DNA from 2 places in the Sphingomonas sp. CFBP 13733 genome. Region 1 is predicted to be linked to the other one. Evidence: predicted binding sites of a transcription regulator. Region 1 holds the regulator's gene; the other holds the start of a gene.

Region 1 (10,581 bases):
CGCATGACGAGGGCCGCGGCAGGCGCCTCTTGCGCGGCGCCGCGTCGCTGCTGCTGACCGGGCTCGTCGTCGAGGCGGCGCTGATGCCGATCGCAGTCTATCATTTCCACAAGGCCGGGCTGTACGGCGCGGTCGCCAATATCGTCGCGATCCCGCTGACCACGTTTGTCGTGATGCCGTTCGAGGCGCTGGCGCTGCTGCTCGACACGATCGGGATTGGCGCGCCCGCCTGGTGGCTGGTCCAGCATGCGCTCGACGCGCTGCTGTGGCTCGCGCGCGGCGTGGCGCATGCACCGGGCGCGGTCCGCGCGCTGCCGGCGGTTCCCGATGGGGCGTTTGCGCTGATGGTCGGCGGCGGGGTGTGGATCGCGCTGTGGCGGACGCGGTGGCGACGGATCGGAATGCTGCCCTTGGCGATTGGCGCGATCTGGGCGCTGACGACGCCGTCACCCGATATACTGGTCACGGGCGATGGTCGCCATGTCGCGGTCCGGACCGCCGCCGGGCTCGCGCTGCTTCGCGATCGGGCGGGGGATTATGTCCGCGATACACTGGCGGAGAATGGCGGGGTCGATGGTGAGCCGCTGCTGCTCGCGGATCAGCCCGACGCGCGGTGCAGCCGCGACCTGTGCCTGACCGATGTCGTCGCCCACGGCCGGGCTTGGCGCGTGCTGGCCACGCGCAGCGTTTACCGGGTGCCGATCGCGGAGATGGTTGCCGCCTGCCGGCGCGCGGACATCGTCATCAGCGAGCGCGGGCTGCCGCGCGGTTGTACGCCGCGATGGCTGAAGCTCGACCGGTCGATGCTCGCGCGGACCGGGGGGATCGCGTTGACGTTGACCACGGGGCGGATGGTGACGGTGCTCAATCCGGGGGACCGGCACCCGTGGCGCGATCCACCGACGCTGGCGCGGCCAATGCGACGGTTCGGGGCGGCGGGCGATCAGCATGGGCTGGCCGGGGGGGCGGCGTCGGTCCGGTTTCGAGTGCCGGCTCGGGGGTGGTCAGAGCGATAGGTCGCGACTGGGTATGTCGGGTCATGATCCTGCGAAGGTGGGGCCTCCGATTGGGAGGGCCGCAATTCCGAAACGCGGACGATGGTGCCTGGGGCCGTTGGTCACGAACGCCACTGCCGGTTGCGTGGCGGTGATGACCGCCAGCGCCACCCGGCATTCGTCAGTCGTAGCGGCGCAGGATACCCGACAGCTTGCCCTGAACCCGGACCTGTGCGGGCGCATAACGCTGCGGGTCATAGGCGCGGTTGGCCGGGTCGAGCCGGACCATTGCGCCTTCGCGGCGGAAATATTTCAGCGTCGCTTCGCTGTCCTCGATCAGCGCGACCACGATTTCGCCGTCGCGGGCGATCTCGGTACGGCGGATCAGCGCATAATCGCCGTCGAGGATGCCGGCTTCGACCATCGAGTCCCCCGAAACCTCCAGCGCATAATGCTCGCCGGTGCCGAGCAATGCGGCCGGAACGGCCAGCATCGAACTGCCTTCAAAGGCTTCGATCGGGACGCCGGCGGCGATCCGGCCGTGCAGCGGGATCTCGACGACGTCGTTCGCCGCGATGCGGGCGGGCGACGCGGGCGTGGCGCTGGCCGTGTCCGGCGCAGATACGGTGCCGGCCGATGCCGCAGCCGCCTTCGGCCCCGACTTCGCCGCAGTCTGTGCGATTGCAGCCTCGGGACGCTCGGGCATTCGCAGCACTTCGAGCGCGCGCGCCCGGTTGGGCAGGCGCCGGATGAAGTTGCGCTCTTCAAGCGCGCTGATCAGACGGTGCACGCCCGATTTCGATTTCAGGTCGAGCGCGTCCTTCATCTCCTCGAACGAGGGCGACACGCCCGTCTCGGCGAGGCGGTCATTGATGAAGCAGACAAGCTCGTGCTGCTTGCGCGTGAGCATAACGGTTCTCCGTCCGGAACAGACGAGGAACTTCTATGGAACACTTGCAGCTTCGTCAAGCGGTGACGTCACGCGATGACGAGGATTTCCGCCGAGTCGCCCGCCCTCGCCGCCGGCGCGTCGCCATCGCGGATGATCAGGCAGGACGAGCGGGCGAGCGTCAGCAGCATCGAGCTGTCCTGGATGGTCGAGGCATAGGCGCGGCCGTCGCGCAGTTCGGCGCGCATATAGTCGGTCCGCGACTGGTTGGGCGGAAGATCCTCGCCGAGCAGCGCGTGCGTCGTCTGCGGCAGGGGATCGCGCGCGCCGAGCATGTGCGCGACGACGGGGCGGACGAAGAGGATGGCGGTGACGAAGGCGGAGACGGGATTGCCAGGTAGGCCGAGCAGCATCGTCCGCCCGAGCGCGCCCGCCATCATCGGCTTGCCCGGGCGCAGCGCGATCCGCCAGAAGTCGATTGCCCCGCCAGCCGCCTCGATCGCGGGGCGGACGAGGTCGTGATCGCCGACCGACGCGCCCCCCGTGGTCACCAGTAGATCGGCATCGACCCCGGCAAAGGCGTCACGCAGCGTGTCGAGCCTATCAGGCAATATCCCCAGATCGACGATGTCGACGGGCAGATCGGCAAGCATCGCGGCGAGCATGATGCCGTTCGATTCCGGCAGCGGGACGGGATCGTTCGTCGAGCCGGGCGGGACGAGTTCGTCGCCCGTCGCGGCGACCGCGACGCGCAGCCGGCGGCCGACCGACAGCGCGCCGTGCCCGCCGGTCGCAGCGACCGCGATGCGCGCGGGCGTCAGCCGATCGCCGGCCGCGATCAGCCGCGTGCCGATCGCGAAGTCGAGCCCCTTGCGGCGTGTGTTGCGGCCTTCAAAGGCGGGGCCTTCGCCGTCGAGCATCAGCCGGTCGCCGTCGCGCGCGGCCTCTTCCTGAACAAGGACGGTATCAGCGCCGGGCGGCATCGCCGCGCCGGTGAAGATGCGCGTCGCCTCGCCCGGGGCGAGCGTGCCGGCGAAGGGGCGGCCGGCCGCGCTCTCGCCGATGACGGTCCAGGGGCCGGGCAGATCGGCGTAGCGGATCGCATAGCCGTCCATCGCCGAAAGGTCGGTCGCAGGCTGGGTGCGGCGGGCGAGAATGTCCTCCGCCGCCCAGCGACCCATCGCGGAGCGCAGCGGCACGGTTTCGGCCGGCACGCGCGATGCCATGGCGAAGAGGCGGGACTGGGCTTCGGCGACGGGGACGAGAGGGCGCATGCGGGCTCCGTTCAGCGGGGCGATGAAGGTCTGCGCTGCTCGCACGAATGCCGCGGGGCGGAAAGCGGGCAACGCCGCGACCGGCAGGACACCGGTCGGTTATGCGATCAACGTACGAGGTAAGGCAGACGTTGCGGTGAGATGGGACGACATGCCCTGCGTTGCGTCGCGCGCAAATCCTGTCGTCAGCGCAGGCAAAACGCGCTAGCCCTGTGGCGCAGGTCCGACGCAAGCCGGATCCGCACAGATCGCGTCGGTGCCCCTCGGGGCTTGAATGGGAATGCGGTGCGGGGTTTGCCCCAAGACCGCAGCTGTCCCTGCAACTGTAAGCGGCGAGCGACACGCACGCGCCCCCTGCGACGGGGGCAGCCACTGGGCCGATGGCCTGGGAAGGTGTGCGTCGAGCCTTGACCCGTGAGCCAGGAGACCTGCCGGCGTCTGGTCGCTCTTGTCCCGGTCCAGGGGGTGGCCGAGGCACGGTGAACGCCGTCTGAGCGACGACCATGCGGCGGGGGCCGCATCGGCGACGCATGCCGGCCGCTCAGGGCGTCCGGTCGGCGCGCGTCCCGGTCGTTCGCGGCAGGCCCCCGTCCTCGTCGGACGCCGGGGATGTGCCAATGACCAAGATCATGACCGGGCGGACCGCCGGTCGTTCGACGCGACACCGGATCGGCTGGATGTTCGCGATGCTGGTGGCGGCCAATATCGCCGCCTGGGGATGGGCGTTCGCGCTGTTCCAGGCGCAGCCGCTGATGCTGGGCACCGCGATGCTCGCCTGGGGGCTGGGGCTGCGGCATGCGGTCGACGCGGATCATATCGCGGCGATCGACAATGTGACGCGCAAGCTGATGCAGGACGGGCAACGGCCGATCGGGGTCGGCTTCTGGTTCGCGGTCGGTCATTCGGCGATCGTCCTGATCGCCGCGGTCGGAATCGCGCTGACCGCGAGCGCGCTGGCGCAGTTCGAGGCGTTCAAGCAGGCGGGCGGGGTGATCGCGACGCTGGTCTCCGCGCTGTTCCTGTTCACGATCGCGGCGATGAACCTGATCATCCTGCGATCGGTGTGGCGGACCTTCGGCCATGTCCGCGGCGGCGGGCGTTATGTCGAGGAGGATCTCGACCTGCTGCTCGGCAATCGCGGGCTGCTCGCGCGGCTGTTCCGGCCGATGTTCCGGCTGGTCACGCGCAGCTGGCACATGGCGCCGCTCGGCTTCCTGTTCGGGCTGGGGTTCGACACCGCGACCGAAGTCGCGATTCTCGGCCTGTCGGCGAGCCAGGCAGCGGACGGGCTGTCGATCGGCACGGTGCTGGTGCTGCCGGTGCTGTTCGCGACGGGCATGGCGCTGGTCGACAGTGCCGACGGGGTGGTGATGCTCGGCGCGTATGAATGGGCGTTCGTGAAGCCGATCCGCAAGCTCTATTACAACATCACGATCACGCTGATCTCGGCGATCGTCGCGATCGCGATCGGCGGAATCGAGACGCTCGCGCTGCTGGCATCGAAGCTGGGCCTGAGCGGGGGCGTGTGGGACGTCGCTTCGGCGCTGGGTGAGAATTTCAACGGGCTGGGCTTTGCGATCATCGCGCTGTTCGTGGCGTGCTGGGTGCTGAGTTTCGCGATCTACCGGTGGAAGCGGTTCGACGAGATCGAGGTGGTGCGGGGGTAACGAGCAGCGTCGTCATCCCGGGCTCGACCCGGGACCCAGGGCCAGGCAGCGCATTACGCGTAGCTCTGGGTCCTGACTTTCGTCAGGATGACGGAGGTCAGGTGCATTGGCACAGTCGCCAAACTCCTCTAAACCCAACCCCGAGGTTTGGTTCTACCGAACCTCAACAGATCGCGCCGGTGCCCTTCGGGGCTTGAATGGGAATGCGGTGCGGGAGCTTTGCCTCCCAATGCCGCGGCTGTCCCTGCAACTGTAAGCGGTGAGCGAGACGCACAGGCCCCCGATGCGGGGGCAGCCACTGGGTCACGAGACCTGGGAAGGCGTGCATCGAGCTTCGACCCGCGAGCCAGGAGACCTGCCAGCGTCATGGTCGCTCTTGCCTTGATCCAGGGGATGGTCGCGGCACGGTACTCCGTCTGAGCGACGAACGCGTGCGGCCGTCAGGTCGTGCGCGCGTGTGGCTGCGGGCGTGCGTCCGTCCGTGGCTGTCGTTCCGACGCCCGGAGAGTATCGCATGACCGACCCCCAGCCGACCCTGGCCAAGATTCCCGTTACCATCGTCACCGGGTTTCTCGGCGCGGGCAAGACCACGCTGATCAGCCACCTAATCCGCAACGCCGGGGGCCGGCGGCTCGCGGTGATCGTCAACGAATTCGGCACGCTCGGCATCGACGGCGATATCTTGAAGGGGTGCGCAATCCCCGATTGCCCGGCCGAGAATGTCGTCGAGCTCGCCAATGGCTGTATCTGCTGCACCGTCGCGGACGATTTCATCCCGACCGTCGAGACGTTGCTCGCGCTCGACCCGCGGCCCGACCATATCCTGATCGAGACGTCGGGGCTCGCCCTGCCCAAGCCTTTGCTCAAGGCGTTTGACTGGCCCGCGATCCGGTCGCGGATCACGGTCGACGGGGTGATCGCGCTGGCCGATGCGGAAGCGGTCGCCGCGGGACGGTTCGCGCCCGACCTCGCCGCGATCGAGGCGCAGCGTCGCGCCGATCCGAGCGTCGATCACGAGACGCCGCTCGCCGAGGTGTTCGAGGACCAGCTTGCCTGTGCCGACCTGGTGCTGCTGACCAAGGCGGATCTGGCGGGCGAGGCGGGGGTCACCGCGGCGCGCGCGGTGATCGCGGCGGAGTCCGCGCGTGCGTTGCCAGTGATCGCGCTGACCGACGGGGTGATCGATCCGCGCGTCGTGCTGGGGCTGAACGCGGCGGCGGAGGACGATATCGCGGCGCGGCCGTCGCATCATGATGGCGCGGACGATCACGAGCATGACGATTTCGACAGCATGATCGTCGACCTCGGCGAGATCGCGGACCCGGCGGCGCTCGCCGCGCGGATCGAGACGCTGGCGCGCGACGCCGACATCCTGCGCGTGAAGGGCTATGCCGCGGTGACGGGCAAGCCGATGCGGCTGCTGGTGCAGGCGGTCGGGGCGCGGGTGCGGACGCAATATGACCGGCCATGGCGCGCCGACGAGGCGCGGCAGACGCGCCTGGTGGTGATCGCCGAGCATGACCGGATCGACCCTGCAAGGATCCGGGTCGCGCTTCAGGGCTGACGACGATGCACGTCGTCTTCCGCGAAAGCCACGGGCTGGAGGAAAACGCGGTCCCGCAGGACCTCGCGCAGAGCCCGGCGGACCTCGTCGTCCTGTCCTTTTCGGACGGGGATCTCGGCGCGTTCGCGGCCGGGTGGCGGCGTGCGGCGGCGAACGGGAACCCGCTGCCGTCGCTTCGGCTCGCCAATCTGTCCGCGCTCGCGCATCCGCTGTCGGTCGATACCTATGTCGAGCGGACGCTGGACGGTGGCGCAGGCACGGGCGCGAAGGGGATCGTGATCCGGCTGATCGGCGGGCGGTCCTACTGGTCTTATGGGTTGCAGCAGGTCGAGGCACTGGCGCGGGCGCGGGGGATCGCGCTGGCGGTGCTGCCTGCGGACGGGCGGATCGACGCGCGGCTCGATGCGGCGTCGACGGTGCCGGTGTCGACGCTGCGCCGGCTCGCCGCCTTGTGCGACGATGGCGGCGCGGTCGCGGCGCAAGCCGCGCTGGCGCAGATGGCGCTGGCGGCGGGGCTCTATGCCGGGCCGGTCGCGGGGGTGAAGACGGTCCCCGAGGTCGGCGGGTGGCAGCCGCGGGATGGTGTGACGTGCCTCGCGGCGTTCGCGATGACCGCGACGCGGCCGCGAATCCTGCTGATTTTCTACCGCTCCTACCTGACCGCCGCGGATCTGGACCCGATCGAGGCGCTGCATGCCGGGCTGAGTGGGGCGGGGTTCGACGTCGTCGGGCTGTTCGCGCCGTCGCTGAAGGCGCCGGGCGCGGCGGGGTGGCTGGCGCGTTGGGTCGTCGCGCTCGCCCCGGCGGCGATCGTCAACGCGACCGCCTTTTCCGGCCGCGGCGCGGACGACAGCTCGCCGCTCGACGGGGCGGGGGTGCCGGTGTTCCAGGTCGCGCTGGCGACGTCGGACCGCGCCGCCTGGGGGGGGTCGACGCGCGGGTTGTCCCCCGCTGACCTGGCGATGCACGTCGTCCTGCCCGAGGTCGACGGACGGCTGTTCGCGGGCGTCGCGAGCTTCAAGGAGGACGGCGTCCGCGACGACGCTCTCGGCTATGCTCGGCGCGAGCACCGGGCCGAGCCCGCCCGGATCGCCGCGATCGTCGCGCGCGTCGCGGCCTGGGTGCTTCTGGCGGAGCGGCCGGTCGCGGAGCAGCGGCCCGCGGTCGTGCTGTCGACCTATCCGGGCAAGGATTATCAGATGGCGCATGCGGTCGGGCTTGACGCGCTGGCGTCTGCCGAGGCGATCGTCGAGGACCTGGCGGCCGCGGGTTATGCGACCGGGGAGACTGCATCCGGAGGCCTGGCCGAGGCGCTGGCGACGGGGCGGATCGGGTGGCCGGTCGCGGCGTATCGCGCGGCGCTTGGGGGCTTGCCGGCCGTGTTGCGCGATGCACTCGAGGAAAGCTGGGGGGCGCCCGAGGACGATCCGGGCTGTGTGGACGGCGCGTTCCAGTTCGCGGGAGTCGAGCGCGGGGGCGTGGTGATCGCGCTCCAGCCCGAACGTGGACGGAGCGCGGCGCGGGTCGGCGAGTATCACGACCTGTCGCGCTGTCCCCGTCACGCCTATGTCGCCTTCTATCTGTGGCTGCGCGCGCGGGGGAGCGATGCGCTGATCCATATCGGCGCGCACGGGACGCTCGAATGGCTGCCGGGCAAGGCCGTCGCGCTGTCGGGGGAATGCTGGCCCGAGGCGCTGACCGGGGCGATGCCGGTGCTCTATCCGTTCATCGTCAACGATCCGGGCGAGGCGGCGCAGGCGCGGCGGCGGATCGGTGCGGTGACGATCGGCCATGTCCCGCCGCCAGCCGCGACCACGCGCAGCGGTGCGGGGCTGGGGCGGCTCGAATCGTTGCTCGACGAGTTTTCAACCGCCGACGGGCTCGACCCGGCGCGTCGCGACCGGCTGCAACGCGACATCGCCGATGAGGCGCGCGCGACCGGACTGGCGGCGACGCTGCGGCTCGACGAGGCGGCGAGCCAGGCGGAAGCGATCACGCGGATCGACACGTTCGTGTGCGACGTGAAGGAGAGCCAGTTCGGCGACGGGCTGCACGTCTATGGGCGTGGCGACCAGGGCGAGGCCGAGCGCGACGGGCTGCTGAGCGCGTTGCGGGGCAGGCGGATCGCGGCGGGGCCGTCGGGCTCCCCGTGGCGCGGACGCAGCGACGTCCTGCCGACCGGGCGCAACCTGTATGCGACCGACGCGCGCGCGGTGCCGTCGCGCGCGGCGCATGCGCAGGGCGTGCGGCTGGCCGACGAGCTGGTCCGCCGGCACCTGCAGGACGAGGGCGACTATCCGCGCGCGCTGGTCGTCGACCTGTGGGCGTCGGCGACGATGCGGACCGCGGGCGAGGAGTTCGCGATGGCGCTCCACCTGCTCGGCGCGGAGCCGGTCTGGGATACTGCCTCGGACCGGGTCACGGGGGTCGAAATCCTGCCGCTGGCGAGGCTCGACCGGCCGCGGATCGACGTGACGCTGCGTGTGTCGGGGCTGTTCCGCGATGCGTTTCCCGCGCTCGGCCAGATGTTCGGGCAGGCGGTGCGCGCGCTGGCGACGCGCGACGAGCCCGACGACTGGAACCCGTTCGTCGGCGCTGCCGTCGGTGCGCGCGTCTATGGGCCCGAGCCGGGTCGCTACGGGCTCGGGCTCGGCGATGCGGGCGAGACGTACGGCGAGGCGGCGCGGGAAGCGGCGGGCGCGGCGTGGCTGGCGGCGTCGAGCCACGCGCTCGACGGGGCGGTCGACGACGGTGCGACGCGGTTCGATCCGGCGGGGATCCGCGACCGGGTCGCCGCCGCCGATGCGTTCGTCCATGTCCAGGATTTGCCCGAGACCGACCTGTTGCTCGCCGCGGATTATGCCGCGCACGAGGCGGGGTTCGCGGCGGCGCAGGCGGTTGCCGGGGGTAAGGCCGCGGCGCTGTATCATCTCGATGCGCGCGACCCGGAACGGCCGCGTGCGCGGTCGCTGGACGAGGAGATTGCGCGGGTCGTCCATGCGCGGGGGGCGAACCCGGCCTGGGTCGAGGGGATGATGCGGCACGGGTTTCGCGGGGGCGCGGAGATCGCCGCGACGCTCGACCATATGGCGATGTTCGCGCAGCTGGCGCGGGTGGTGTCGCCCGAGCTGATCGACCTCTATTATGATGCGACATTGGGGCGCGACGCGGTGCGTGCGTTTCTGGAGAGCGCAAACCCCGCGGCGCTGGCGGCGATGACCGCGCGGTTCGCGGCGTTGCACACGGCGGGGCTGTGGCCGACGCGGCGTAATTCCATCCTCGCGCAGCTCGAGCTGCCGGCATGAGCGCGTTCGTCGTCAAGGGATGGTGCCCCGATGCGTGGCGGCCGATGGCGGCGGGCGACGGGCTGCTTGTGCGGATCCGCCCGCCGCTCGGCCGGCTGACGCGCGCGCAGACACTCGCGCTGTGTGATGCGGCAATGGCGTGGGGAAATGGCGAGATTGACGTGACCAGCCGCGCGAACCTGCAGATCCGCGGTGTGACCGAGGCGGGATGGCGGGGGCTGGTCGAGGCGTTGCTGGCGGTCGGGCTGATCGACCCCGATCCGGAGCGCGAGGCGCGCGGCGCGATGCTGGTCGCGCCCGACTGGCGGGACGGGGACGATACGCAGCATATCGCCACCGCGTTGCGCGAGCGGCTGTCCGACCTGCCGGTGCTGCCTGGCAAGGTTGGTTTTGCGATTGATGCGGGCGCTGCACCGCTGCTGACCCGCGCGCCCGCTGACTTTCGGGTCGAGCGCGCGGTGGACGGCAGGTTGCTGGTGCGCGGCGAGGGGCGTGCGGCGGGGGTGGACGTGACGCGCGACACCGCGGTCGACGCGCTGATCGCGCTGGCGCGGTGGTTCGTCGACAGCGGCGGTGCGGCGGCGGGGCGGATGGCGCGCCACGCAGCGGCCGTGCCGGAGCCCGCGACCTTGGTTCCCGCGCCCACCGCGCCACCGCCCGAAGCCGGGGCGCATCCGCTGGGCGCGGCGATCGCGCTCGGCTTCGGGCGGATCGCGGCAGTAGAGTTGCGCGACCGGATCGCCGCAGACCCGGTCACGGCGATCCGCGTGACGCCGTGGCGGATGCTGATCCTCGAAGGCCGTGTGCCGGATAGCGCGCGTGACCAGAGCAGCGTGCGCGCCGGGGTCGACGCCTGTGTCGGTGCGCCCGCCTGCCCGCAGGCGAGC
Region 2 (10,581 bases), on a different contig from region 1:
CGAGCGACAGGTCGTCGCGGCCCTTGTTGCCGAGGCTGATCGCGCTGGACCGGCTTTCAACGACGCGGGCGGGCTTGGTCGAGAAGCCGCCGCCGGGCGTGGCGGCGCGCTGCCAGCCGGGGCCGCGGCCGGTGCCGCGTGCGACGTCGGCGAACGGATCGGCGCGGTCGGACCAGTTCGCCTGCCAGAGGCTCGCGCCGCCCGACATCGTCGTCTCGGTGTCGGTATGCTCGTCGGGAAGCTCGGCGACGAAGCGCGAGGGGATCGACGAATTCCACTGGCCGTAGATGCGGCGATTGGCGGCGTGGAGGATGACGGCCAGGCGCCGCGCGCGCGTGATCGCGACATAGGCGAGGCGGCGTTCCTCCTCGAGACTCTTCACGCCGCCCTCGTCGAGCGAGCGCTGCGACGGGAACAGTCCTTCCTCCCAGCCGACGCAGAACACGGTGTCGTATTCGAGGCCCTTGGCGGCGTGGATGGTCATGATCGTGACCTGCGGATCCTGCGCGCCGCCCTCATTGTCCATCACCAGCGAGACGTGTTCGAGGAACGCGCCGAGCGAGTCATATTCCTCCATCGCGCGGACGAGTTCGCTCAGATTCTCGAGCCGGCCGGTCGCCTCGACCGATTTCTCGGCCTGGTACATCGCGGTGTAGCCGCTCTCGTCGAGCAGCTGCCGTGCGAGTTCGGCGTGGGGCAGGCTGGTCGCCATGTCGCGCCAGCGCGCGATGTCGCCGACGAGGCGCCCGAGCGACTTCTTCGCGGCGCCGGTCAGTTCGTCGGTGTCGAGGATGCGCGCGGCGGCGGTCGTCAGCGGGGTGCCGGTGGCGCGCGCGAGCTGGTGGATGCGCGCGACCGCCTTGTCGCCGAGGCCGCGCTTGGGGACGTTGACGATGCGTTCGAACGCCAGGTCGTCCGCGGGCTGATTGACGACGCGCAGATACGCCAGCGCGTCGCGGATCTCGGCGCGTTCGTAGAAGCGGAAGCCGCCGACGATCTTGTACGGCATGCCGATCGCGATGAAGCGGTCCTCGAACTCGCGCGTCTGGTGCTGCGCGCGGACGAGGATCGCGACCTCGTCGAGGCTCTTGCCCGTGCGACGGACGCTCTCGATTTCCTCGCCGACGCGGCGCGCTTCCTCGGGGCCGTCCCAGACGCCGATGACCTTGACCTTCTCGCCGACGTCGAGCTCGGTCCAGAGCTGTTTGCCGAGGCGACCGCCATTGTTGGCGATCACGCCCGAGGCCGCGCCGAGGATATGCGGCGTGCTGCGGTAATTCTGTTCGAGGCGGATGACCTTCGCGCCCGGAAAGTCGCGCTCGAACTTCAGGATGTTCTCGACCTGCGCGCCGCGCCACGAATAGATCGACTGGTCGTCGTCGCCGACACAGGCGATGTTCTTGCGCTCCTGCGCGAGCAGCCGCAGCCAGAGATATTGCGACGAGTTGGTGTCCTGATACTCGTCGACCATGATGTATTTGAAGCGCTGCTGATACTGCGCCAGCACGTCGCGGTGCGTCTTCAGGATGACGAGCATGTGGAGCAGCAGGTCGCCGAAATCGCACGCGTTGAGCGCGCGCAGCCGGGTCTGGTATTGCTCGTACAGCTCGCCGCCGCGGCCATTGGCGTAGCGCTCGCTCTCGCCCGCATCGATATCGGCGGGGACGAGGCCCTTGTTCTTCCACTGGTCGATCAGCCCGGCGAGGCTGCGCGTCGGGAAACGCTTCTCGTCGATATCGGCGGCGAGGATGAGCTGTTTGAGCAACCGCAGCTGGTCGTCGGTATCGAGGATCGTGAAATTGGACTGCAGCCCGACAAGCTCGGCATGGCGGCGCAGCATCTTGGCGGCGATCGCGTGGAAGGTGCCGAGCCACGGCATCCCCTCGACCGCGTCGCCGACCAGACGCCCGACGCGCTCGCGCATCTCGCGCGCGGCCTTGTTGGTGAAGGTGACGCTGAGGATCTCCGACGGCCACGCCTTCTTGGTGAAGATCAGATGCGCGAGTCGCGCGGTCAGCGCCGCGGTCTTGCCGGTGCCCGCGCCGGCGATGATCAGGACGGGGCCGTCGGTGGTCAGCACCGCCTCGCGCTGGGGATCGTTGAGGCCGCGGAGATAGGGCGGCTGGCGGTTTGCGTCGGACGGATGGGCGATCTGGTTCACCGGTGAACAGGTAGGGAACGGGGCGCGATCGGGCAAGCGGCTAAGGCTTGCACGGCGCAGCGATGTGTGGAACAAATCGAGAATATCAACAGGAGGCGTGCATGTTGTCGGGACGATGCCACTGCGGAGCGATCCACTATGTCGCGACGGGCGAGGCGGCGCATCACGCGCTGTGCCACTGTGAGGATTGCCGACGCAGCGCAGGCGCGCCGATGGTCGGCTGGATCGCGTTCAGGACCGAGCAGGTGACGATTTCGGGCGATCCGGTGACCTATGCGTCGTCCGAGCACGGGCGGCGGCTGTTCTGCGGAACGTGCGGGACGGGCCTGTTCTACACCAACCCGGTCGCGCTGCCGGGGATCATCGACATCCAGTCGTGCACGCTCGACGATCCCGAGTCGGTCGCACCGGGCGCGCAAATCCAGGTCGCGGAGCGGCTGGCGTGGATGGCGGACCTGGCGAGCCTGCCCGAATTCGCGCGCTATCCGGGGATGTGAACGGGCGTGCCGTCGTCGTCCGGCTGCGGGGTGATCGAAATCGCGGGGCGACCGACGAACCGTCGCCAAACCGTCGCGGGAGCGTAACGATCCGGGCGTAGGGCGTGCGCAGCGACGAGGGTCTTCGTCGGAGAGGCCGCGCAGAGACGGTCCTCCCGACGGTCAGGCTTAGTCGCGCGCAGGCGGTGTGCCTGCGGACCGCAGGACCAGCAAAGGACGTCATCATGAAGATCCTCCACAGCGTCGCTTCGGCGGCGATCGCTTCCGCGTGCCTTTTTGCGACCGGCGCTGCCGCCGATCCGGTGCGCGACCCCGTCACGATCCGTGTCTCGCATGCCGGGCTCGACCTGGCCAGCGACGCCGGGCGGCGCGTGCTTGCGCGTCGCGTGCAGTCGGCGGTCAACCGGACCTGCGCCCCGCGGACCGGCGGGCTGAATGCCTTTGCCGAGTCGCGCCGGTGCCGTACGGAAATGATGCAGGACGCCACGGTCCAGACCGCCGCGTTGCTGACGCGCAACGGGACGCAGCTGGCAAGCCTCGCGGGGCGGTAGCGTCGTCGCGCTCGATCCGATGCGCGATTGAAGGAGGACCGCTCTGTCAGAGGCGCGGCGGTCCTCCCCCTCCGTCAGGCTGGGCCTGCCACCTCCCCCTGGCGGGGGAGGGTCATGGGCGGTTGCGCTCTGGGTGGGGTTCGTCACTGTGTCATTCTGGTATCGCCGCGCGGCGATGCATCGCGTTGTCATAAAGTTGTAATCGTTAGGGCCGACTGCGCGATCATGGCTACTTCCCCATTAACGGTCGACGCGATCGACCGCGCACCGCGCAGCGGACCGCGGCTCGATCATGATCTGCATCCGGCCGGGCGCTGGATCTTTCTGGCAATATTGCTGGGGGGGCTGGCCTATGCGGGGTTCAGCATTGCCACCGATACCGCGCAGGTTGGCGAGACGCTCGCGGTCGGTGCGTTCGCGTTCCTCGGGCTCGCGCTGCTGATCGCGCTCGGGTTCGAATTCGTCAACGGCTTCCACGACACCGCCAATGCGGTCGCGACGGTCATCTACACGCATTCGATGCCCGCGCCGCTCGCGGTGGTCTGGTCGGGCTTCTTCAACTTCGTCGGCGTGATGACGTCGTCGGGTGCGGTCGCCTATTCGATCATCACGCTGCTGCCGGTCGACCTCATCCTCAACGTCGGCAGCGCCGGCGGGTTCGCGATGATCTTCGCGCTGCTGCTCGCGGCGATCCTGTGGAACCTCGCGACCTGGGCGGTCGGGCTGCCCAATTCGTCGAGCCATGCGCTGATCGGCTCGATCCTCGGCGTCGGGCTCGCCAACCAGCTGATCAACGGCGGCGCGGACGGCACGTCGGGCGTCGACATGGCGCAAGTGACCAAGGTGCTCTCCGCGCTCGCGTTCAGCCCGGTGGTCGGCTTTGTCGGCGCGCTGCTGATGCTCTTGGTGATGAAGCGCTTCCTGCGCGATCGCAAGCTGTACGAGGCGCCCGAGAGCGATACGCCGCCGCCACGCGGGATCCGTGCGCTGCTGATCGGCACCTGCACCGCGGTCAGCTTCGCGCATGGCAGCAATGACGGCCAGAAGGGGATGGGGCTGATCATGCTTATCCTGATCGGCTGCGCGCCGACCGCCTATGCGCTGAACCGGACGATGCCCGAAAGCGCGACGCCGGCGTTCGTCCAGACCGCCCGTGCGGCGTCGTCGGCCTATGCCGCGCATGCCGACGGCACGCCTTCGACGGTCGAGGCCGCGCGCGCGCGCGTCACCACCGCGCTGAAATCGAAGCAGGTCGCCGAGCCCGTCGTCTATGGCGCGCTCGCTACGCTGTCGAACGACGTCACCCGCCGGATCGAGGGCTATGGCTCGCTCGGCAAGGTGCCCGCGGCGGCGACGTCGAACCTGCGCAACGACATGTACCTCGTGCTCGACACCACCAAGCTGGTCGCGGCCGACAAGACCGCGCAGGCGCGCTTTACCGCGCAGGAGATCACGGAGCTTAAAACCTATGGCGGCGGGCTCGAGCAGGGGACGCGCTACATCCCGATCTGGGTGAAGGTCACGGTCGCGCTCGCGCTCGGGCTCGGCACGATGGTCGGGTGGAAGCGGATCGTCGTCACCGTCGGCGAACGGATCGGCAAGTCGCACCTGACCTATGGCATGGGTGCGTCGGCGGAGCTGGTCGCGGCGGCGACGATCCTGATGGCGGACCGGTTCGGCCTACCCGTGTCGACGACGCATATCCTGTCGTCGGGCGTCGCGGGCGCGAGCGTCGCCAATGGCGGCGGGCTGCAGCGGCGGACGCTGGTGAACATGGGGCTGGCGTGGATCATGACGCTGCCGGTCGCGATGCTGTTGTCGGGCGGGCTTTACTGGATGCTGCTCGGGGTGGCGCACGCCTTGGGGCGCTAAAGCCGAGCGCGCGATTGACGGGGCGGCGGCGGGCGGCGATGCACGCGGCATGAGCACGCTTAGGTCCAGCCGCCGCATCCTCGCCGCCAGCCTGGTCGGCACCGCGGTCGAATTTTACGACTTCTACATCTACGCGACCGCCGCGGCGCTCGTGTTCGGGCCGCTGTTCTTCGCGGGCCAGTCGGCGTCGGCGCAGCTGCTGCTGAGCTATGCGACGTTCGGGCTGGCGTTCGTCGCGCGGCCGGTGGGCGCGGTGCTGTTCGGGCATTTCGGCGACCGGGTCGGGCGCAAGTCGACCCTGGTCGCGTCGCTGCTGCTGATGGGCGGATCGACCGTCGCGATCGCGTTCCTGCCGACCTATGCGCAGGTCGGCTGGTGGGCGCCGGCCCTGCTCTGCCTGATGCGGCTGGGGCAGGGGCTGGGGCTGGGCGGCGAATGGGGTGGCGCCGCGCTGCTCGCGGTCGAGAATGCGCCGCCGCACCGCCGCAACACGTTCGGGATGTTCCCGCCGCTCGGCGCGCCGGTCGGGTTTCTGGCGGCCAACGGGCTGTTCCTGATCATCGGGCTGGTCCTCGACGAGGCGCAGTTCCTCGCCTGGGGCTGGCGGATCCCGTTCCTGGTCAGCGCAGTGCTGGTCGGGCTGGGGCTGTGGGTGCGGCTGAAGCTGACCGAGACGCCCGCGTTTCTGGAAGCGGAGAAGACCGAGGCGATCCCGCGCGTGCCGATCGCCGAGCTGCTGACGCGGCATCTGCGCGCGACGCTGGCGGGGACGTTCGGGGTGATCGCGTGTTTCGCGCTCTTCTATCTCGCGACCGCGTTTGCGCTCGGCTACGGCACCAAGACGCTCGGCTATTCGCGCGAGGCGTTCCTCGGCGTCGAGCTGGTCGCGATCTGGTTCCTCGCGGCGGGGGTGATCCTCGCGAGCGTGCTGGCGGATCGCTATTCGGCGGCGCGGATGCTCGGCATCGGGTTTGCGGGCTGCATCGTCGTCGGGGCGCTGATGGGGCCGATGCTGGGATCGGGATCGCTGGTCACGGTGTCGCTCTGGCTGTCGGGCGCGCTGTTCGTGATGGGGTTCGCCTATGGCCCGCTCGGCGGGTGGCTGCCGAGCCTGTTTCCGGCGGGGGTGCGCTATACCGGCGTGTCGATGACGTTCAACCTTGGCGGCGTGCTGGGCGGGGCGCTCGCGCCGATCGTGGCGGAGGCGCTGGCGCCGCGCGGGCTGGGGCTGGTCGGGGTGTATCTGATGGCCGCGGGGGTGCTGAGCCTTGGCGGGCTGCTGATCGTCGGGCGCCGCGCCGCCGCCTAGGACGGGGTCTCCCGCTTGCGCGGGAGACCGTTACGTCAGGCGGGGCGCAGCAGCGTCAGCCGCGCCTTGCCGTGGACGCGCGTGGCGTCGACCTCGAAGCCCGCCAGTTCGACGACCTCCGCCTTCGCCGTCTCGAGACTGATCCACGTCGCCGGGCTGGTCCAGCCGAGCCGCGCGAGCTTGTCGAGCGCGACGAGGCCCGCACCGGTGTCATAAGGCGGATCCATCAGGATGATGTCGAGCGGCGCGGGCGCAGGGCCCATCGCCATCACCGACGTCGCGCGGACGTCGCCGCGAATGCCGAGCTTGGCGAGATTGGCCTTCAGCGCATCGAGCGCGGGCTTGTCCTGCTCGACGAACAGGCACGATCCCGCACCGCGCGACAAGGCCTCGATCCCGAGCGCACCCGAGCCTGCGAAGAGATCGGCGACCGCGAGGCCTTCGAAACTGCCGACGCGGCTGGTCAGCATCGAGAACAGCGCCTCGCGCATGCGATCGGCGGTCGGGCGGGTCGCGTCACCCTTGGGCGCGACGATCTGGCGGCCGCGATACTGGCCTGCGATGATCCGCATCAGCGTTTACCTCCGCGTGGTGCGCGGGGCGGATGACCGCGCCCCCCTGATGGTCCCTTGCCGGGTGCGGGCGGACGACTGCCGCGTTCGGGGCGCGGTGCGGCGTCGCGCGGCGGGCGGGGATCCGCACCGGGGCGACCGGCGGCACTGCGCGCGGCGCGCTTGTCGGGACCGGTCCGCGCGCGGGAATCGTCCGCCTGGGGACGGAAACCGCGTTGCTGGTCCTGGCGCTGGTCCTGACGCTGGGGCGGGTCGGGACGGCGCGGAGCTGCCGTGCCCCCGCTACCGCCACCGCTACCACCGCCGCCGACGCGGGTCGGGGCGGCGCGGTCGCGGGGCGGCTTGGCGGCGCGGAAATGCTTGATCTTGGGGCTGGTGCTCAGTTCCTCGCCGCGGTCCGCGCGCTCCTGGCGATAGGTCGGGCGACCGGTGCCGGCGCCGGTCGGCTGGGCGTGATGCGTCGCGGCCGCCCGATTGCCGCCGCGTGCATCGGGCTTGGCCCAGGGATCGGTGACGTCGCCGCGGACCATCGCCGCGGTCGGGCGGATGCGCTCGGGCCGGGCCGGGCGGGCGGGCCGTGCGGCGCGATCGACCGGTGGTGCGCCGCTCGAAAAGCCCGAGCTTGCGGGCGCCGCATAGGGGCTGCGCGCGGGCTGGCGCGGTGCCGCGGTCGCGGGCCGGGCCGAGGGGGCCGGGCGTGGGGCAGGACGGGGGGCGTTGGCGCCACGCTGGGGCGACTTGGCGCCGATCCCCGCACCCGCGCCGGCACTGGCGCTGATGCCGATGTTCGGACGCGCGCCGGGGCCCTCGGGCTTGCCGCGCGCGAGCTCCTTCTGGAAGGCGACGACGTCGTGCTGGAGCACTTCGCCGATCTGGCCGGGGGCGAGATCACCGAGCACGAACGGGCCGTAGCGGGTGCGGATCAGGCGCGAGACCTGGAGACCCAGATGTTCGAGCACGCGGCGGACTTCGCGATTCTTGCCCTCGGTCAGGATCATCTCGATCCAGACGTTCGCGCCGGTGCGGCGTTCGATATTCGCGTTGATCGAGCCGTAGCGGACGCCCTCGATCTCGATCCCCTCGATCAGCTCCTCGAGCTGCGGCTGGGTGATGTTGCCATAGGCGCGGGCGCGATAGGCGCGCTCGACGCCGGTCGCGGGGAGTTCGAGCTGGCGCTTGAGACCACCGTCGGTGGTCATCAGCAACAGCCCCTCGGTGTTGAGATCGAGCCGGCCGACGGGGACGAGTCGCGGCAGTTCGCGCGGCAGGCGGTCGTAGATCGTCGTCCGGCCAGCAGGGTCGCGCTCGGTGACGAGCAGCCCGGTCGGCTTGTGATAGAGGAACAGCCGCGCCGCGCTGGGCGCCTCGACCGGATCGCCGTCGACGGTGACGCCGGCAAGGTTGCGCAGGATCGTCGCGGGCGTGTCGAGCGTGGTGCCGTTGAGCGCGACGCGTCCTTCGGCAATCATCCGTTCGATGTCGCGGCGCGATGCGACGCCCGCGCGGGCGAGCAGCTTGGCGATGCGGTCGCCCTTGATGGGGGCTGCGGGGGCTGTTGCAGGCGCGTCGTTCGACGGGCTGGCAGTCGGGTTATCGTCTTTTGAAGTCGTCATGGCGCGGCTGATACTATGGATCGGGGTGCAGCGCGAAAATATTTGCGACCCTTCGTGGTGCGGTGCGTTATGTCGCATGGGCGTAACGACCATTCGTTGCGCGAAGGGGCGTGATGTCGATGCTGTTCGGAAAGAAGAAGCGGCTGATCATCCGCTTGCTGGTCGTCGAGGACGAACCGCTGGTCGCGTTCGACACCGAATATTTCCTGACCGAATCGAAATTCACCGTGGTCGCGACGGTCGACCGGGTCAGCGATGCACTGGCGGTGATCGAAAGCGAGTCTGCGATCGACCTCATCCTTGCCGATGTCAGCCTGAGCGACGGATCGGGGCTCGACGTTGCCCGTGCTGCCTTGGAGCGCGGGGTGCCGGTGCTGTTCGTCACGGGCAACTGCCCGGTCGAGGCGACGACGCTGGCCGCGGGCTGTCTTTCCAAACCCTATTCGCAGCGCGACCTGCTCGCCGCGATCGCGGCGATCGAGGCGCGGATGGCGGGGAGCGAGCCGAAGAAGCTGCCTTCGGGCCTGCGGCTGTTCAGCGCGCCCGTCTGACGGCGCGCGCGGCGGCCTGACCGGCTGACGGGTAGCGCATCCGCAAATTGCCGCTAGGGTCCCGCCCAAGTGAGTGGGAGCGTAGGGCGATGGACGAGATGGCAGCCAAGAGCTGGGGTAACGGCTTGCGGCCCTATTTCGAGCGAGCGCCGCTGGCGGCACTGGCATTGGGGATCTCGTCGGGCTTTCCCTATGCGATGATCGGCGCGACGCTGACGACGCGCCTCGCGGCAAGCGGCATCGACAAGAAGACGGTGACCGCGTTCAGTCTCGCCTTCCTCGTCTATAACCTCAAATTCCTCTGGGCCTGGATGGTCGACGGCGTGCGGTTGCCCGTGATCGGCCGGCTGGGGCAGCGGGTATCGTGGTTGATCCTGACCGCAGCGCTGGTCGTCGCGGCGCTGGTCAATCTCGCTCTGGTCGATCCGGCGGCGAGCATCGCGCAGACCGCCACCGCCGCGATCCTGGTCGGCGCAGCCGGGGCGACGTTCGACATCGTGATCGATGCGTTCCGGATCGAGATCCTCGAGCCGCGGCAGCTCGGCGTCGGGTCCGGCATGAGCCAATATGGCTGGCGGATCGGCTCCGCAGGGGCAGGTGCGCTGGCGCTGGTCGTAGCCGAGCGGGCCGGATGGAGCGCCGCCTACCTAGCCTGCGCCATGTTCGCACTGCCTGCGGTCATTGCCGGGCTAGTGCTCGGCGAGCCGCAGCGCCGTCGTCCGACGATCGAACGCCGCGGCCTTGCCGAGGGGCTTCGGGCGATCTGGGGGCCTTTCGTCCAGTTCTTTTCGCGGGAGGGCGCGTTCGTCGTCCTCGCCTTCATCCTGATCTTCAAGGTCGGCGACACGCTGGCGAACCTGACGCTGCGACTGTTGTTCGACGATCTCGGCTTCACCGGCGACGAGATCGCCTTCTATGACGTCGGCATCGGCTTCATCGCCTATCTCGTCGGGATCCTGATCGGTGGTATCCTCTATGCGCGGATGGGCATGAAGCGGTCCGTCCTGCTTTCGCTGGTGCTAATGGGGGTATCGAACCTGTCGTTCGCGGCGCTGGCGGCATCGGGCCATTCCAATCTCGGCATGGCGGCCGCGATCGGTTTCGAGAATGCCGCAAGCGGCTTTGGCGGAGTCGTGGTGATCGCCTATTTCTCCGCGCTGTGCGACCTGCGCTTCACCGCTGCCCAGTTCGCGCTGATTTCGGCGGCCGCCAGCATCGTCGGCCGGATCGTCACGGGCACGACGGCGGGCGCGCTGATCGAAGCGATCGGCTATGTCGACTTCTATCTGCTGACGACGGCGCTCGCTCTCCCGGGCGTGGCGCTGTTCTGGTGGATGTGCCGTTCGGGCATGATCGATCGCTCGATCGGCAGCGCCGGCGTCGAGGGGGAAGGCGACGCACGCGCGGGCGAGCCGGTCTAGCCCGGCTCAACTCGTAACCGGGCGCCCCTCGTCC

What was found. Region 1 encodes LexA, which represses DNA repair genes until DNA is damaged. Its sites were predicted from a motif close to GTTCCNCNCTTGTTCT; they were not measured.
Region 2: a site for LexA is predicted at 2,165-2,180, ahead of IFT71_RS07705 (ATP-dependent helicase). Genes of this name have one in related genera too.

The regions. Positions count from the first base shown of each region.
Region 1 is NZ_JACYUP010000004.1:535,624-546,204, forward strand. It holds gene IFT71_RS15020 (ComEC/Rec2 family competence protein) at 1-1,016, shown strand, start outside; gene lexA (transcriptional repressor LexA) at 1,177-1,905, opposite strand; gene IFT71_RS15030 (molybdopterin molybdotransferase MoeA) at 1,974-3,158, opposite strand; cobalamin riboswitch at 3,396-3,608, shown strand; gene IFT71_RS15035 (HoxN/HupN/NixA family nickel/cobalt transporter) at 3,788-4,825, shown strand; cobalamin riboswitch at 4,986-5,202, shown strand; gene cobW (cobalamin biosynthesis protein CobW) at 5,340-6,389, shown strand; gene cobN (cobaltochelatase subunit CobN) at 6,395-9,694, shown strand; gene IFT71_RS15050 (cobalamin biosynthesis protein CobG) at 9,691-10,581, shown strand, end outside.
Region 2 is NZ_JACYUP010000002.1:735,282-745,862, forward strand. It holds gene IFT71_RS07705 (ATP-dependent helicase) at 1-2,152, opposite strand, end outside; gene IFT71_RS07710 (GFA family protein) at 2,263-2,658, shown strand; gene IFT71_RS07715 (UrcA family protein) at 2,883-3,209, shown strand; gene IFT71_RS07720 (inorganic phosphate transporter) at 3,435-5,081, shown strand; gene IFT71_RS07725 (MFS transporter) at 5,131-6,390, shown strand; gene rsmD (16S rRNA (guanine(966)-N(2))-methyltransferase RsmD) at 6,426-6,962, opposite strand; gene IFT71_RS07735 (pseudouridine synthase) at 6,962-8,575, opposite strand; gene IFT71_RS07740 (response regulator) at 8,695-9,126, shown strand; gene IFT71_RS07745 (AmpG family muropeptide MFS transporter) at 9,216-10,547, shown strand; gene IFT71_RS07750 (DUF6628 family protein) at 10,554-10,581, opposite strand, start outside.